4 regions of the Rothia sp. HMSC071F11 genome follow, and region 4 is predicted to be linked to each of the others. Evidence: riboswitches for the same ligand, from Rfam matches in the RefSeq annotation. Region 4 holds a riboswitch; each other region holds the start of a gene.
What was found. A riboswitch is a leader RNA that binds a small molecule or an ion and turns the genes downstream of it on or off. The one in region 4 is predicted to bind S-adenosylmethionine.

Region 1 (4,431 bases), on a different contig from region 4:
GTAGCTTTCGACCGCATATCGTCCGCGGTTCTCACCGATGGACCCGCCGTCGGTGGATTCTCCGCGGTTTGCCTGCCGCCCAAAGCGGTGCTCCAACTCTGCTGGGCTGCGGTAGGTGGTGTGGGCTATGCGCCGCGCCAGCGCGAGCCCGGCCGTGGGCGCCGCTCCCCCATAATAATCGCCGGAAGCAAAATTGGCATCAGCACGGATGGCGAGGTTCTGGGTGTGCGCCCAGGAAATCTGTTCGGCGGTAGCAGCGGGACCGGCGGCAATAACTGCGCATCCGCGTACCAGCTCGGGGAAGGTTGCCGCCCATTCGATAGCGCGTGCCCCGCCGAGCGATCCGCCGATTACGTGGTGAAAACTCTTAATCCCCAACCGGGCGATAAGTTCGGCTTCGGCTCGTACCGAGTCGCGAATAGTGACGTAAGGGAAGCGTGATCCCCAGGGTTTTCCGGCGCCCGGGTACCCCTCGGGTACGATGCTTGCCGGACCAGTCGAACCGTAGCATCCGCCCAAGATATTGGGAGCTATCACAAAATACTTGGTAGTATCGACCACCGCGCCCGGCCCCACAATACCTTCCCACCAACCATCACTTTCGACTGCGCGAATACTGGGTGCAGGCATATCCGATGTGGGAATCCCGCGCGAAACATGGGTGTCGCCGGTGAGGGCGTGCAGAATAAGAATCGCGTTGTCCCCAGCTTCATTAAGAGTTCCCCACGTTTCGTACCCAATGTTTACCTGTGGAAGCACGGTACCGTTTTCGAGGGTGAAATCACCGATCGCCATCTGCCGCAGGTACCCCTGAGCGCTGGGATACTGCAGTTGCGACAGATAGGTGGCGTGTACGATATTTTCCGTCATGTTTTCTCCTCGATAACCAGTAGTTGGTAATGGCAGGCGAGAAACCGATACCGCGACCGGGCATTTACTGTGCAGCCCGGTCGCGGCGGTGCAGGTTAGGCGTTCAGAGTTGCAAAGCCCAATTCAAGGTCTGCGATAATGTCGTCAATATTTTCGATACCTACCGAGAGGCGCACAAAGTTTTTGCTCACACCGATTGCCTCTAGCTCTTCTTCAGAAAGCTGCGAGTGAGTGGTGGATGCGGGATGAATCACGAGCGAGCGTACATCGCCGATATTCGCTACATTGGAGTGCAGCTGCAGGGCGTCCACAAAGGTGCGGGTCTGTTCCAAGTCGGCGTCTTTGAGGGTGAATCCCACAACAGCGCCCGGCCCCTTCGGCAGGTACTTCTGGGCTCGCTCGTACCAGGGCGAGGAAGGCAGACCGGCCCAGATCACCTGATCGACCAGCGGGTGCTCCTCCAGCCAGTTTGCGACTTTAGTAGCGTTCTCGATATGGCGTTCGATGCGCAACGAAAGGGTCTCTAGACCGATACCAATGTTGAAGGCGTTGGTTGGAGAGATCGCCGCCCCGGTGTCGCGCAGAAGCGAAACTCGCGCCTTGAGAATATAGGAAAGGTTCGCACCGAAGGCGGAGTCTTTGCCCAAGTCACGGGCATAAACTAGACCATGGTAGCCAGGTGCTGGCTCGTTGAACTTGGGGAACTTTTCGGGATTGGCTCCGTAGTCAAAATTCCCGGAGTCCACGATAACGCCGCCGATTGAGGTGCCGTGCCCACCCAGATATTTCGTGGCGGAATGGATTACCACATCCGCACCAAATTCGATGGGGCGCACAAGGTAAGGAGTGGGAACAGTGTTATCGACGATTAGGGGAACGCCATTGTCGTGGGCGATCTGGGCGATAGGCTCGATGTCGAGCACATCGTTCCGGGGGTTAGGTACGGTTTCTCCGTAGAAGAGTTTCGTGTTGGGGCGAACCGCATCGCGCCATTGCTGCAGGTCGTCCGGGTTTTCAACAAACGTAGTTTCAACGCCGAGGTCGGCAAGCGTGTATTTAAGTAGGTTGTAGGTTCCCCCATAAATCGATGGGGAAGCCACGATATGGTCGCCCGCACCCGCAATGTTGAGAATCGCATAGGTAATAGCCGCTTGGCCTGAGGCCAGCAAAAGCGCCCCTACTCCCCCTTCAAGGGATGCGATGCGGTTTTCAATAACCTCTTGGGTGGGGTTGTTCAAACGGGTATAGATAGGCCCAAGCTCAGCTAGAGCGAAACGGTTAGCGGCCTGTTCTGCGTTCTCGAAAACGAACGAGGTGGTCTGGTAGATAGGTAACGCCCGAGCTCCCGTTGCGGCATCCGGTGCCTGCCCCGCGTGAATCTGGCGGGTTTCAAATTTCCAACCGGCGGGGTTGGCGGGAGTCGGGACTGTAGTGTTGCTCATGCGAAGCTCCTTGTGATAGTTCAGGGGGCCGCATGCCGATTTCGGTACAGAGTTCTTGGGTTTTCTTCTCTGCAAACGAAAAAACGATGTACCAGAATCGGGCACATCGGTCCCGCGCTTGCGTTGTACTTTGTGTTCAACGCCTGGTCCTCACCCAGGGCACCCCACCGCGGAGGAGGGTTGCCGGCCAGCTAGCTGGGGCTTATCACTGGCTCTCATGACCTGCATCTAGAGTTTCATAGGAAGCGCACATGGTCAAGCGGGATGCGTGTTTTCGGCGCATTGTTGCAAAGATGACGTTTTATGAACTGTTTTCGCGACAGCCTATTGTTTGGGAGAAGCACCAATACTTATGCGCTTGTGACTGTACGTATGTTATACCCTAACCGCTAAAGCCATGTGATCTGCAGTTAGCCGCCGCTAAATTACCATCAGTGTAGACAACCGTGAGCCATGCTACACTGATGGAAACCTTGAATCTAGGAGTGATGAGGTATGACCTCCCGCTAAAGTCGCACCGGCTCGCGGAATGCCCGCCCAGATGGTGGGCTTTAAAAATTTCAGAAATAACCCTGCTTTGGTTCGATACATTCCAGGAGCGCATAGTGAGCACCTTGAACACCAAAGTTCTGAGGGTTTCATTGTTATACCTTCCGCATCTGCAGTCGGTGACTTGGGATTATTCAGGCACTACGAAGTGCCTCTCTCACGACTATTCATCTCACCCGTCCCACATATTGCAGGCGTGCGAACACCGTGCTCAAGAGGCTTCGGGTGACTAAGCACCGCAAGATTTTATCACAATGTCTACAATTCTTGACGCGGCACAGCTATGCCGCACCTTTGGCAAAGGTGAACACGTTTTCACCGCTGTCGATAATGTTTCGCTCAGTATAAGCTCCGGCGAAATTCATGCTCTGCTCGGTCCCAACGGAGCTGGGAAAACAACAATTGTACAGATGTGCGCAACACTGTTGACTCCCACAAGCGGTACCGTTCGCATCGACGGGGTGGATGCGCTTGCACACCCCCAGCGTGCGCGTGCATCCCTGGGACTTGCGCTCGGCGGGGATACCGGGTTCTATCCGCGAGCATCCGCCCGCGATAATCTTCTCTTCTTCGCCGACCTTGCCGGGGTTAGCGCGCGCAAACGCCGCACCCAGGTGGCGAGCGCTTTGGAACGGGTCGATCTTGCAGATGTCGCCGCGAAGAAAGTACAAGAGTTTTCCCGCGGCATGAAACAACGTCTGCACATCGCGCGGGCACTGCTGGGCGAGCCAAAACTGCTGCTTTTGGATGAGCCGACGAACGGGCTTGACCCAGATATTTCGCTGACAATACGCCAGCTAATTCGCTCCCTCGCTGACGACGGCACCGCCATTTTACTCACGAGCCATCTGCTGGGCGAGATTGAGGAGTTAGCGCATCGGGTCACGGTCATCGGTGCCGGTCGCATGGCGGTTTCGGGCACGGTAGCGGATATTACTACGCACGCCGGAATCTCCGCTAGCACTGTCGGGCGTGTGGGTGCGAATGCCGGGGCGGTGCTTCAAGAACTTGCCCGATCTTTGAGCGATGCGGGAACACTGTTGCTAACCCCGCACGGTAGCGAGTGGGAGATCACCGTGTACTGGAATGAACGTTCTGTTTCGGAAGAGCCGCACCCCTTCAGTAACGAACGCGCCGAGGCTCTGCTGACCCGTATTCTCACTGAGCGTGAGGTTCAGATGCTCACACCGCTGTATACTCGCCCAGCCACCCTCGAAGAGGCATATCTGGCTATGGCGGAAGGATTGAAACGATGAACCGGCAGCTTCGCCTAATGTCCTTTTCCCTGCGCCAATTCCTCACGGTTCCCTACTTCCTGCAGTTACTGCTGCTGAGCACCTTTGGAGCAACGGCCCTGCAAGCACTCGCCGCCGGTGCCTGGCCAGTAGATGCGACCCTCGCCTGGACTCGCGCAGGTATTATCGGTACCTGGAACATGTGCATTGTTGCCGCCGGAATCCTCAACTTCGAGCGCTACCGGGGAACGTTCGTGTATCTGCTCAATGGTGCCGTGAACCCGCTGCGTGCGCTCGCAGCGGTGGTCTCAACTGCCTCCATTTTTGGACTTGCC
Region 2 (4,431 bases), 130 kb from region 4:
TGGAAACTAGGAGGTCAACCGCAACGTGCAAGGGGCGAATCTTAGGCAACTCTTTGACTGCGCGAAGAATAACGTTGGCATCCTGTGCCGGAACTTCACGCAGTGCGTAGATAAATTTCAGGGATTCGAGATTGTGGGGAGTCACATATGCTTCTACGGTAGCCCCGTAAATTTCCGAATATTCGTGGCTGACACCCGTAAGCGCTAATGTTCGTTCGTCCATCAAGTCATGCAGGTCAGCAGAAGGCACAGCATAGAATTGAAGTTTCGCATCTGCACGCACTGCATACTGCCTAAGAGCTTCTACCCCACGTTCGGAGAGGTTATGTGCACGTTCTTTGGCACGGCGGCGTGCATCGGGGGTAAGGGATGCACTGTTACCGTCAAGATAGGCGGCAAGTTGATTGAAGGATGACATCGAGATTTTGCGCCCATGTGCGGAGTGATGCTCGTGCGGGTTATCTGAAACCATCCACCGCCCGGCGATTTTTTGTCCACTCAAAGATCCTCGTTCAAGGCGTGCACGCACGCTTCGGGGGCTCACCCCGGCGTGCTGGGCATATTCCGCAACTGACATCATGGCAAAAACATACCATAAGAGGAATATTTCTGCCATGCTACCCGATCGGGAGGAATTTAGCTGACCTCACCGTCCAGGTAGTACCAGATGCCGTTTACCTTCTCGAAGCGGGATTTTTCGTGCATGGTGCCTTTCACGCGTTCTTTGGCGGGCGTGCCGGGAACCGAGCGGTAGTACGCCACGAACTCGACCGTGCCCGCCGCATCGAAGGGACCGCCCGAAGAGCCCAGGATATCCAGTCGGTACCAGCGCAGCGTTTCATCCAGCGTTAACTCTGCGGGGCGCGTATGTGGGTGCCAGCTTGCCAGCAGGTAGGGCGCATCGTGTAGGGCGAAGGCGGTGAACCGCGAGCGCATCAGAGCCAGCGGTGTGGGCGCGCCCAAGGTTCCGGATGCGGCAAACTCGCCCAGGTACCGCCCGCAGCAGGCACCGTATACCTCGCCGCTTGTGCAGGGGCAGCGGGTTTGAGGATCATACAGGGTTGTTTCGCTCATGCACCCCATTCTAAAGGGCTACCCGATGCAAACATGCGAGAACCCACCCATCCCGGCGGTCAAACCGGAGAGGGGGCGGGTTCTGCACTGTTTTCAATATATTGCGGAGGAAACTCTGAGGCAGAGTTGGTTAGTTCGCGATAGCGCGTGCGGGGGTGTCTGCCGTGGAGGGCTTACCCACGTAGGCGCCGCGGTATTTCGCGGCCGGGTGGGAGTCTGCAACCTTAGTCTGGCCCTTACCGAACAGGCTTTCGCGCAGGGTCTCGCCCTCATAGGAAGTGCGGTAGCGCCCACGCTTTTGCAGCTCAGGAACCACGAACTCGATGAAGTCCTCGAAGGAACCGGGCGAAACGTGGTATGCCAGGTTAATACCGTCCAGTCCGCCTTCATCAATCCAGCGTTCGAGTTCGTCGGCCACCTGCTGCGGGTCGCCCACAATAACCTCGCCCATACCGCCAATAGTGCAGTGCTCGGCAATATCCTTACGCGTCCACTGCTTATCCTTGGCTTGCAGGGTGAAGGGGGTGAGGAAGGACTGAATCGACTCGGTCTTCACATAGTTGAGTACCTCGTCCTCGTCGAACTGGGAAAGATCCACGCCGGACCAGCCGCCGATAATGGCCTGCGAAGATTCCAAGTTGACGTACTTGCGGTACTCTTCGTACTTTGCCTTCGCCTTCTCTTCGGTTTCGTCCACAATAATGGAGAGCATCGCGAAAACCTTGATTTCGTCGCGACCGCGGCCGTTCTCTTCTGCGCGGTCACGAATGCGGTCGGTAATAATGCGGGTCAGATCGGGGCGCAGTGCACCGATAAACACAACCTCGGCATGCTTGCCGGAGAACTTCTGCCCGCGGCTGGATGCGCCCGCCTGGAAAATCACGGGGGTACGCTGGGGGCTGGGTTCGGTCAGACCCGCGCCGGGCACGCTGAAGTACTTACCCTTGTGCTGAATCGGGTGCACCTTGGCGGGGTCGGCGTAGATACCCTTCTCGCGGTCTTTGACGACCGCGCCGTCTTCCCAGGAGCCTTCCCAGAGCTTGTAGCAGACATCCAGGAACTCTTCGGCGAGTTCGTATCGGGTGTCGTGCTCAATCTGGGTTTCGAGGCCCTGACATTCGGCTGCGGAAGGCAGGTATGAGGTCACCACATTGAAGCCCACACGCCCGTTAGTGAGGTGGTCGAGAGAAGCGTACTTGCGTGCGAGCGTGTAAGGCTGCTCGTAGGTGACAGCTGAGGTCACGCCGAAGCCCAGATGCTCGGTCACGGCGGCCATTGCGGAGATCTGCATGAACGGATCGTTCACAGGCACCTGCGCGCCACCTTCGATAGCGGGTGCGGCGGAGTTCTTGTAAATATCGTAGATGCCCACAACATCGGCTAAGAATACGCCGTCGAAGAAGCCCTTCTCAAGGATCTGTGCCAGGTCGGTCCAGTATTTGATGGTGTTGTACTCGGTAGCACGGGAGCGGGGGTGGCGCCAGAGGTCGAAGCTCTGGTGACCCACACAGGTCATGTCGAATGCGTTAACTGCGATGCGCTTCTTCTGCTCAGCCATCTACGTATCCTTTCGCGAATGTTCGGGTGTTCCTGCACCCCGCGCGCCGCCTCCTTTATAGGTGGTGACCTTCTTGGTGTTCCAAGTCGTGCAGGTGGCGCATTCGCGCCGTACTTGCTTCGTGTCCCTTGAAGCCAGATCATCATCTGGAGCACCCCGCTACGGGAGAGGGTTGCCGCCCGGCTAGCCAGAGCTTTACACCGGGACTCATAATCCTTGATTTTGAGTGTATAAGGGGTGTCGTGGTTGGTGCGATATTATGACGAATATTAATGTTTGTGACTGTCGCCCGTAATATTAAGGGCCGCGTACGTCGCCCGGCGGACAGCAGTGTTCTTTCGAATGCGATGGCAAAATTCGGGAGCAATAGTTTGCAGCGGGAGCGTGTTTAACGCTCCCGCTGCCATTCTTCGCTCCCATTTTAGGAAAAGCGTCAAATTATTCAGGAAATGAGATCCAATTCGCGGGCATATTCCGCTGTGATGGGGTTTATTTCCACCTTGGGCTCAGGGACAGGTTCAGTACCACCTCGTCCAGTCAGAACTGCAAAGCGCAGGTTTTTCAGGTCGCTTGGTGCCGTCAGCCAGCCTGTCATTCCGTCACGGTTAAGATCAAGAGCATAGATTCCATGGTCGATTTCGCCATTACCGTTGAGATCGACAGGTCCATCTGCTGGCCTCAGTACGGCCTCTGGATTGGGCCGATACATGTACCCACGCGCTTGGGGACCAAAGCCTTTGCGTTCGTCCAAGGCCCATTCTTTAAGGGTCGGCATATCCTGCTGCAGGTATCCGAAATATTTGGTTCCATCCGCCTTGGGCACACCGGTAAGCTGATAGTTGTAATTCATCACGCTGAAGTACTGTGGTTTACCTTTTTCACCTTTCTCCTCGGCATCACCACCGTGCTGCAGGCCGAGGTTATGCCCCAGCTCGTGAATAAAAGTACCCACGCGAATATCGCTCATATTACCTTTATTGTTATTCCAGTGTGTCTTTCCTACAGTCACCATGAAATTAAGACCTCCCAATTGCCCCAATCCTGATGAACCTTCCTCCCCACTTTGTTGTTGCACGTAATAGTCACCCCAGACCATATAGTGAAAGAGCCCTTCACGATACTGATTAATATGAGAAGCCTTAAACTTGGCCCAGTTCCCACCTCTGTCATCTATATCGTCGCTGAACACTTGCCACTCGACCTGTTGACCCCCTCCCAAGTTGTACTTGGGGCCCCGAGCGGAACCGGCATCTAGGTGCAGGTTAATACCCGTTTTGCCGTCGGGGTTGCTGATATTCAAATCCGCGAAAGACTGCACGATGCGGTCCAGCTCTTCCTCACTAGCAAGCTCACCGGGCATATAATCCATCTCGACAAAAATGTCTTTATGGTTGGGATCCGCGCCCATCTTAGGGAAATCGATCTCTGGTATGCCATCGTTATTGACATCGTACCCGTCTCTTTCCATCCCGTCAGGAATATGATCACCGTCGAGATCATCCGGGTTGGGTTCCTGAGCGAGATCCATATTCCGGTTCTGCGCGTGCGCAGGCTGAGCGGGCTTCGCTTCCACCGCAGAAACGGGCAGAGAATTCAGAGGAGCAACAAGCACCAGGCTGACAAACGCCAGCATCAGGCGCACTATAGTACGTAATTTCATGAGAGATATTCCTTATGTCGTTGTATTGAGTGAGAGGGAATCTTAAATAGAGAGTGAAGTGAGTGATATTCATCGGTGAGAACCTGCGATGTTGCGGGCTCTCGGATGCGAATACATCTTGGGCGGCGTCACGATGCCG
Region 3 (4,431 bases), on a different contig from region 4:
GGGAATGAGCCCACCCGTTTGTGTCTCAGAATTTTCGCTCTCGTCCGAGCTCTCCTCCGCCTGCTGCGAAGATTGAGCCTGAAAAACATCGCGATGCGGCGCGTCTAAGGCGCCCTTGCGCGTGCTTTTCCAATGCACCCGATGCGCCTGTTCTTCGTAAATACGCTGCACAAGACCGCCGAGCGCGAAAAATCCTGAGCGCGGCGAGCCGATAGGGTGGCAGTGTGCGGCATCAAACCAGAGCTGTCGCACCCGGTTATCTTCGCGGGTTTCCCACCCCAAGGCGGCATGAAGAGCCAAGTCGGGGGTGGAATCTTCGCTCACGGCAGCCTCTGCGTTCTGTCGGGACTCGGCCCCAACAGCTCCGGCATGTACCCTCACCTGGGCGGGTGGTAGAACTGCCGTGGTTACCTCAAACCCTTCGAGAAGAATCGGCAGGCCGATCTGCTCTGCACGAGCCAGAACATCCCACAGCAGCGTGGAGTTCGTGGCGGTGAGCGAAATCCAGTCCCGATGCGAAGAATACATATTCTGCCACGGGCGTGCGATAGCGTATATTTCGGCGAAGAACCGTTCGTGCTCAGGGTACACTTCGTGACGACCGACCGGCCCACCCACGCTGGATGCAAAGGTCTCCCAGCTGAGCCCGCCCTTGATCCAGCGCCCGGTTTTGGACTGCATGAGCGGTCGCGCCAGCAAATTGATAGGCGGGGTTGCACCGGGAATATTGCGCCCGCGCGCATACGAACCCGAAATGCTGAAGGAAAGGTCGAGCGCCCCCGGAACCCGTGCAGAATCAATACCGGATGCTTCGCCCCGGGCAGCGAGAACCTGTGCCATATCGCGCCGCCACACCGAAATTTTCGAGGGCGAAGAATGCATATTCTCGTGGTCGTTCAGGGAGAGAGGTTTGGGATCGGTGGTGAGCGAGCTTGCTGAACGAATCGCCCCGGATGCGCGTAACGCCGCCAGGGGATCGTCGGCTGCCTCCGCAACCTGCTGTGCGGTATCTTCTGGGTTCTCCGGGTTCATAGACTGGCGGATGCGGCCACCAGGCGCATTGTCGAGGGCTTTCCGCGCAGTCTTGGCACGGTCGAGTGCAGTGAGCATGAGGGCGACGGCGTGCTTGCAGTCGGCGGTGACTGGGCATGTGCATCGTGCGTTGAAAAGATTGGAATCGGCGTCAGAACCCGGGAAGAAGCGAATATCTACCTCATAGGGAATAGGGGTGCTCCCATTCACCAGACCTTCCAGCGTGTTTTCGTCTTCGTCGTAGGTGTAGCGCACCACTTCACGCTGACGGGCATAAGCAAGCCCGCGCTGGTATGCCTTATGCCCCGCCTGCCGAATAATCTGCGCAACGGTGACGGGGATATCGGGGAAAGGGTTTGGCGTGCTCACCGTTCTATTATCTCAAGGGTGTCAAAGAATCGCGCGGTAATTCGTTATGAGGTCTACCCAAGATGGGCTGTACGTTTCTTACGTGCATTTTTGATGACTATTGTGAAGAACATAATAAAAGTGATGATGGTGGTCAGGAAGCCAACGCATAAGACACTCATGGCGAGGGTCGCGGCTGCTTGTGTGAGAGGACTCGACCCCTTGGGCTGGATGCCCCTCCACTCGAAGGCGTGGTATTCAACGACTGCTCCCCAGCCCGCTAGGATGAACAATCCAATACCGAGAATGAGGAATAGTGCAGCTATTGCCCCGACCATACGTGCAGTTTTCATGCTTTCCCCTTGAGTAACTGACTTTATGGATTCATCTGGTCCCGTTCTTTTGCCAAGGGTGTTTTATTCTGCTCAGCATGCTTGTTTTGTGCCTTGCGTGCCTTCTTGGTCGCCGTTGTGAAGAGCAGAATAAAGGTGATAATGCCGGTGAGGAAACCAATGCCTAGGAACCATAGGCTCAGATTATTAGTCGCCATGACGAGGGGACTTGCTCCTGCGGGATCGACACCCCTCCACTCGAAGGCGTGGTATTCCACGAGTGAGCCCCAGCCGGCTAGGATGAGCAATCCAAACCCGATAACCAGAAGTACTGCGGCTACTGCTCCAACGATGTATATAGCTTTTTTCATGAGCACTCCTTAGATGCTGACTCTATGAATCAACCTGGTTATGGTCGCCTTCTACCAAGGGTGTTTTATTCTGCTCACTGTGCTTATTTTGTGCCTTGCGTGTATTCCTAGTCGTCGTTGTGAAGCGCAGAATAAAGGTGAAGAGCCCGGCGAGAAAACCGGTGCCTAAGAACCAGTAGCTGAGGTTGGCGGTTGCTCGCGTTAGGGGACTTGCTCCTTTATGCTGCACGCCCCTCCATTCGAGGGCATGATACTCTACAAGTGAGCCCCAACCGGCCAGGATGAACAAGCCAAACCCAATGATCAGAAAAATTGCGGCCACTATCCCCATGATCTGTACAGTCTTTTTCACAGTTATCACTCTTTCTTTCCGGAAGCGTAAAGTGGGCGTGACATGGTGATATATCAGAGGCAAGATAAATTTCTGTACATTACCCAGTGTGCCGTGATTTTTCTCGAATGTGTAGACCTGCTCTGAAGGCCCAAAACTTCACACTACGCCGCCATGAGGCAGCTATATACAGGTATGCATTCATAATCGCGTTATGTAAATCACAAGAATTTGACGGGTTCGCACGTTTACAGATTCCTGAAAGCTGTTGTAACCTGGATTCAGCTTCAAGAGTTTCGACTGATAAGCTCCGACTATGGTCGAACGCCAACCCCATGTTCACGGGTGGCTCGGATGACGAAGCGGTTTGTATTCGCCGCCTCAGGTGGCACTTGGTACAGGCAAGAGCAACGCGAAAGGAACGCGCATTCGGCGCATGGTTGTCAATGTACAACAGCTCTTCATCTCCAGCATCCCCCCTTACTCCTGCACGCTCTTATCAGGAAAATCTGCGTGCCGCATCCGTGCCCGCACGCGGCGGTTACCAGGCAGTAAGCATTCAGGATTACGCACGTATTTCTTCTAAGCGCGACGAATTCCTCAATTTTCTGCTTCTTCCCAACCCCGAGGGTATTCCCGCCGTCGAATATGCCGGTCTGCGCGTAGCATAGGGGTATGAGCGCCTCAGGACTGCTTCTCGACTCGGATGTACTCGCCGAGATCCGCAAAGCCACGCCAGATCCCAAAGTTGTTGCCTTTCTGCGCCGCCGCGCCTATAAACACCTCTACATTTCGGTGCTGAGCGTAGGCGAGCTCAAAGGACTCTACCCCTACCCAGAGACCGACCGCTGGATTGCCGAACTTCTCGACAGATTCGCCGACCACATCATCAACGTGGATGCGCGCGTAAGCCTCGAATGGGCGGGACGCAGCGCTCCGCGCGGCACTCACAGTCACGGACGTAAAGATGCCGAGCCCCTGCCCACCGCCGCCCTCGAAGGTCTGATGGCGGCGAGCGCCCAAGCTCACGACCTCGAAATCGTTTCTTCAAAAGCTGAGGTGTACCGGTCCTGGGGCGTACCCGCGGTGAATCCGTGGATTGAAGACTAAATCTTCCGCACAATATTTCACCGTAAGCGCCGGGGGAGTACCTGCGTGTTTGAGAAGGTCGTGAGAAATGCTCGGCACAGTTAGCTGTATGCGTTGCCGCGGCGGTGAGAGCGCATCGGTAACGTTCGTGTAACCCCTCTGTTCACGGTGAGCGGTTAACGAAGGTTAGCCGCCAATTAACCGGAACTATTTCCCCGAAAGCCCAGCAGGCTCACACGCGCTGGCAGGTTTCATGGCATGATGGAAGAACGATGAAAAGTAGCTCTTCTACATCCCGGTATTCTGCCCCTATGCCACTCTGGCTGCAGGGCATCGTTGAATTAGTTTTTACCGCCGCGCTTTCTTTCGGGCTTGTGCTCGTTCTGCTCATGGCGGTGTGGTTTACCAACGGTTTTAACCGTATGGATTTTCCCGCGCTCGCAACTCTTGCCTCCCACCTGTGGCTGCTCATGCACGGTGTGCCGCTGAATATTCCGAATGCTTTCGGTATTATCTTGCCGCACGGCATGCTCACACTGGTGCCCATGGGGCTGAGCATTATTCCGGTGCTCTTATGCTTTAGGTCTGGGCGGAAACTGGCGCGCGCATCCTATGAGGGGGAATTCTTCAAACCCGTACTATTAGGGTGCGCCGCCTACGGTATTTTTGCTGCCGTCGCCTTTGCATGGGCGAGCACCGAACGGCATCTGCTGGGTATTGTTGGTGCGGCGTTGATTCCACAGATCGTGGTGCTGGTCGGGCTGATCTGGGGCGGCTACTATGAATCGCGTTCGCTCGCCCGTATGGTGGGCGTGAACACCGCTGAACAGATTTCGCAGATGAGCCAGTACTCGCGGTGGGCGAGCTCCTATGTGTGGTCGATTGTGCGTGCCTCCATGGTGGCGATTTTCTCGCTCATTATGGGCGG
Region 4 (4,431 bases):
CGTCAAGCTGCTGCTGCGTGATTTTACCGGCACGCGCCTCTGCACGGTGGCGGCGAATATCGCCGGTCTGCGGGAACGAACCAATGGTCGTGGTCGGCAGCTTCGGCAGATTCAGGTCAGCCTGGGCATCCCGGCGGATTTTCAGTTCGGGACGCTCAAAATCCTGCGGTTTCACGGATGTGGCACGCTCACGGATTGCGGCATTATGCTTACGCGGATCCGCTGTGAAACGTGCCAGCGCTTCGTCGGCGGTCTTCAACTCTGCTTCAACCGCAGACTCACCGTCGGCAAGACCGCGGGCAAGAGTCACGATCTCAGCGACTTTCTGGTCGGCAAAAGCCAGACCGTCTACGGGCACATCGGCGGGGTCTTCAAGGTCGAGATCGTGCGGCACATGCTGCAGCGAGGTTGAGGATGCAACCGCCACCGCACCGCCGTTAATGTTCTGGAGTGCGTGCAGGAGCGCTCGCAGGTCGGCACGCCAAATATTGCGCCCGTTAATGGCACCCGCCACCAGGGTGACGCCGGAATCTTTGAAGGCGGTCAGCGCCTCGGCATCGTAGAGCGTGGAAACCAGGTCGAGATGCAGCGCCTCAATACCGGTGTCTAACAGGGCGGGCAGGTTCTCGCGCAGGTTGCCGTAGGGGCTTGTCACCAGGATTGCGGGGCGGTTCGTTTCGGCTGCCAACGCGCTGTAAGTTTTACGCGTCAATTCGGCGATTTTGGCGTTGGGAATATCGCGGTCCACGGTTAGGCCGGGTTCGTCGAGCTGCACCCACTGCACGCCGCGTGCCGCAAGCTCGGCGAGCACCTGCTGGTAGGCTTTCACGAAATCGTCCAGGCGATCCAGCGGTGTGAACCCTTCGGGCGAACCCTGTTCGGCTTTTGCCCCGAGAAGCAGGGTGAGCGGGCCGACCAGCTGCGGGCGCACTGTCACCCCGTGCTCCTTGGCGACTTCAAGCTGCTCGTCGATAGCCTCAAAATTCAGCTTGATCTCGGTATCCGGACCGATCTCGGGCACTAGGTAGTGGTAGTTCGTATCGAACCATTTCGTCATCTCCAATGGAGGCAGCGTCTCGGTGCCGCGCGCTAGAGCAAAGTACCCGGGCAGATCGAGCAGGCCGCGCGCATCCTTGGCGTCGGCAAGACGCTTGGGTACGAGGGTGAAAAGGCGCACGGCATCGAGCACCTGATCGTAGTACGAGAAAGTCGCCGGAATAGACGAATCGGTGGCGCTAAGACCGCGCTCGATCACACGGTCATAGTAGGTGCGCTGCACATCTGCGGCCGCCTGGCGCAGTTCATCCTGCGTGATTTTGCCTTTCCAGAACGCTTCCTGTGCCTTCTTCAGCTCGCGGAAACGGCCCACGCGGGGGTAACCGACGATGGTTGCTGCGGGGAATGGGGTGCGGGTCATCCTAGTTCCTTACTGTGGGAGGGTGTCAAATAAAAGGGGAGTTTAGAGGTATTGAAGATCGCTCAGGGGGAGTTTGAAACGGTTCGAGTAGCGCGGAACGTCGAGTTCTTCGAGGACGTCCAGCACAGCCTCATGCTCGTTAAACGTGTAGAAATGCAGGCCGGGGGCGCCAGCATCAAGCACCTTGCGACATTGGTCGAGTGCATGTTCCACGCCGATGCGGTGCAGCTCGCGCGGATCGCTCGCGGTTTCCAGACGATGCGCCAGCTCGCGCGGCACTTCAAGCCCGGCAAGCTCGCACAGCTTCGTCAGCCGGGTCAGCGAGGTAACGGGCATAATACCAGGGATAATGGGCATCTCAACCCCGGCAAGGCGCGCGGCATCCACAAGCCCCGAATAGCGCTCGGTCTCAAAGAAAACCTGGGTGATGGCGAAATCCGCCCCGGCACGCTGTTTTGAAAGCAGAATCTCAATGTCTTGAAGAAGCGAGGAAGATTCGGGGTGCTTATGCGGGTACGCCGCAACCCCAATCGACACCTTCCCCGCAGCAAGATGCGCGAAATCCTCACGTTCCACCCTGCGAATCAGCTCCACCAGGTAGCGGGCAAAAGGCAGCTCAAGCGGGCGCGTGTTTTCGGGTGGAATATCGCCGCGCAGTGCCAAGAACCCGCGCACACCAAGCCCCAGAATCAGACGAACCGAGCGTTCCAAATCGGCCACGGAATGCCCCACGCAGATTAGATGCGCCAGCGGGTTCAGCGATGTTTCATGCACCAAGTGATCGAGCAGAGCCAACGTCTTTTGGCGGCGTTGAGCATCGCCCGAATAGGTGACGGAAACGTAATCCGGGTTGGTTTGCTCAAGCTCGGCAATGGTTTTGAGCAGGGAATCGCAGCTTGCGTGCGACCGTGGTGGATACAGCTCGTAAGAAAGAGCCGGGTGAACTGTCGTCATTTTCATTCCTCCGTGTTCACCCGATAGAAGCGTGCCCGAAGGTACGCCAAATCTTAGCAAGACGCGAAGGGAATTCACTTCTATCGGTTCTGGCGGGAGCACCTTGTCCGTCCACCCCATGGGGTGGAGGCTGGCGAGGTTGCTGCGACGTCTAAGAGCCAGATCTCTCGGTCGCTCTGGATAGATAACGTTCCCATTCTAGGCAGGATGCGCGGTGCCAGCAAGAATATGTCAGCACATGTCGTCGAGCGGTCACAACCGCTTAATATTGCGGGATGCGGCGAAACATTACGTCATACGGGTTCGCGGCAGTTCGGATCGGCGGATTGAACCCTCCACCTGATTTGGCCGCAAGTTCAGCCGCGAGCAGATAGCGGAATGTTATCTGCTCGCGAAGATTACAGAGGGGGTGACGCGGCGAGAGGGAGAAGGCATTCTACAAGGAAAAACCGGGTACTGTTCTGAGAAAACATGTCGTGTAAACTGTATGCAAGAGTCCCCCGACCGCCTCTACCCGTGAATCTGCAGGTTCACAGGATATGCGCATATGTCGGGGCCCTTCTTTATCTGCTTCCGGTCTTACTCTAGGGAATTGCAGAGCGCCGTGAACGTCATGTTGCGACCATACACTGTCAAACACGGTAGAGTAAACGTATGGAACGCATCGAATCTCCCGCATATGCACGCCTGGGTAACTCCGGGCTGGTCGTGCCCTCCGTCGGTATCGGCTGCAACAATCTGGGACGCCCCGGCACCCCCACTCAAACTCAGGAAGGCACCAACGCCGTGATCGCCGCCGCAGTCGAGGCGGGCATCGGCTTCTTCGATATTGCCGACCTGTACGGCGCCGAACCCGGGCTGTCAGAAACCATGTTCGGTACCGCGATGCGCGAACTTAACCTCAACCGTGATGACCTGATCATCGTCACCAAATTCGGGCTTCCCACCGGTACCCTCAACGGCAACGACTGGGATGCGCGCGGCTCACGCCGATACATCATGCGTGCCGTCGAAGGTTCACTGCGCCGCCTGGGAACCGAGTACATTGACCTGTATTTCTACCACAGCCCCGACCCGAACACCCCGCTGGAAGAGACCCTATCTGCTCTCGATACGCTCGTGACCAGCGGAAAGGTTCGTTACCTGGGGCACTCCAACTTTGCGGGGTGGCAGCTTGCCCACGCCGAGCATCTCGCCCGCGAACTCGGCACTGAGCGGTTTATCGCCGCCGAAAACCACTACAACCTGCTTGACCGCCGTGCCGAACTCGAAATTCTTCCCGCCGCCCGCCACTTCGGGCTCGGGGTTCTCCCGTATTTCCCGCTTGCCAATGGGCTTTTGACCGGAAAATACCGCCGCGACAGTATCCCTGCAGGGTCACGTCTGTCGCATTCCAAAGCGCAGGTACTTGCGCAAGCCGACTGGGAACAACTCGATGCCTACCACGAATTTTGTGCCGATCTGGGGATCTCTGAGGTTCAAGCCTCCATCTCTTGGCTCAAACAGCAGAACCCCGTCGCTAGCGTGATTGCCGGGGCAACCACCCCCGAACAAGTACACGCAAACGCGCAGGCCGCAAGCGTGCGTTTCAACGATGACGAACTGGTGCGGCTCAACGAGATTTTTCCAGCGCCCGAAAGCATCGCGCTTTTCTAACAATCTCCTTCGCCACTGCAAATATAGCCAGCTGGAAATATAACTAATCGGGAATATACCCAAGCCAGCAAGCGTTTAAAGACTGTGCGGTCTCTCAACCTGTGCCGTACAAGACCCTTCATGAAAGACAAAAATACCCGCATGAGCATCACCACCGAGCCGCCGAACCGCGCCAGTGCACTACCCCCGCTCGGGCAGGGCGCGCACACCCGCCGCCTAGGCGTTATCGCGCTGGTGGCAACCTTCGGCGGGCTTCTCTTCGGGTACGACACCGGCGTTATCAACGGTGCCCTCGACCCCATGAGCCGCGAACTCGGCATGGACAACACCATTCAAGGCTGGGTCACAGGCTCCCTCGCCTTTGCTGCCGCCCTCGGAGCCATGATCACCGGGCGCATTTCAGA

Region 1: it holds a riboswitch for S-adenosylmethionine, as region 4 does, so the genes downstream of both, HMPREF2554_RS01485 (bifunctional o-acetylhomoserine/o-acetylserine sulfhydrylase) here and HMPREF2554_RS09080 (methylenetetrahydrofolate reductase) in region 4, are expected to answer to the same signal.
Region 2: it holds a riboswitch for S-adenosylmethionine, as region 4 does, so the genes downstream of both, HMPREF2554_RS08645 (LLM class flavin-dependent oxidoreductase) here and HMPREF2554_RS09080 (methylenetetrahydrofolate reductase) in region 4, are expected to answer to the same signal.
Region 3: it holds a riboswitch for S-adenosylmethionine, as region 4 does, so the genes downstream of both, HMPREF2554_RS02320 (nuclease PIN) here and HMPREF2554_RS09080 (methylenetetrahydrofolate reductase) in region 4, are expected to answer to the same signal.

Annotation. Positions count from the first base shown of each region.
Region 1 covers NZ_KV795730.1:109,915-114,345, forward strand. The annotation lists gene HMPREF2554_RS01480 (homoserine O-acetyltransferase MetX) at 1-870, opposite strand, end outside; gene HMPREF2554_RS01485 (bifunctional o-acetylhomoserine/o-acetylserine sulfhydrylase) at 966-2,312, opposite strand; SAM riboswitch class IV at 2,422-2,535, opposite strand; gene HMPREF2554_RS01490 (ABC transporter ATP-binding protein) at 3,116-4,117, shown strand; gene HMPREF2554_RS01495 (hypothetical protein) at 4,114-4,431, shown strand, end outside.
Region 2 covers NZ_KV795763.1:131,909-136,339, forward strand. The annotation lists gene HMPREF2554_RS08635 (hypothetical protein) at 1-616, opposite strand, end outside; gene HMPREF2554_RS08640 (YchJ family protein) at 637-1,074, opposite strand; gene HMPREF2554_RS08645 (LLM class flavin-dependent oxidoreductase) at 1,205-2,632, opposite strand; SAM riboswitch class IV at 2,738-2,847, opposite strand; gene HMPREF2554_RS08650 (zinc-dependent metalloprotease family protein) at 3,075-4,292, opposite strand.
Region 3 covers NZ_KV795730.1:311,888-316,318, reverse strand. The annotation lists gene HMPREF2554_RS02340 (DEAD/DEAH box helicase) at 1-1,401, opposite strand, end outside; gene HMPREF2554_RS02335 (hypothetical protein) at 1,455-1,733, opposite strand; gene HMPREF2554_RS02330 (hypothetical protein) at 1,757-2,083, opposite strand; gene HMPREF2554_RS02325 (hypothetical protein) at 2,106-2,435, opposite strand; SAM riboswitch class IV at 2,700-2,828, shown strand; gene HMPREF2554_RS02320 (nuclease PIN) at 2,807-3,085, shown strand; gene HMPREF2554_RS02315 (PIN domain-containing protein) at 3,090-3,524, shown strand; gene HMPREF2554_RS02310 (cell division protein PerM) at 3,776-4,431, shown strand, end outside.
Region 4 covers NZ_KV795763.1:259,392-263,822, reverse strand. The annotation lists gene metE (5-methyltetrahydropteroyltriglutamate--homocysteine S-methyltransferase) at 1-1,417, opposite strand, end outside; gene HMPREF2554_RS09080 (methylenetetrahydrofolate reductase) at 1,460-2,371, opposite strand; SAM riboswitch class I at 2,449-2,558, opposite strand; gene HMPREF2554_RS09075 (aldo/keto reductase) at 3,026-4,027, shown strand; gene HMPREF2554_RS09070 (sugar porter family MFS transporter) at 4,148-4,431, shown strand, end outside.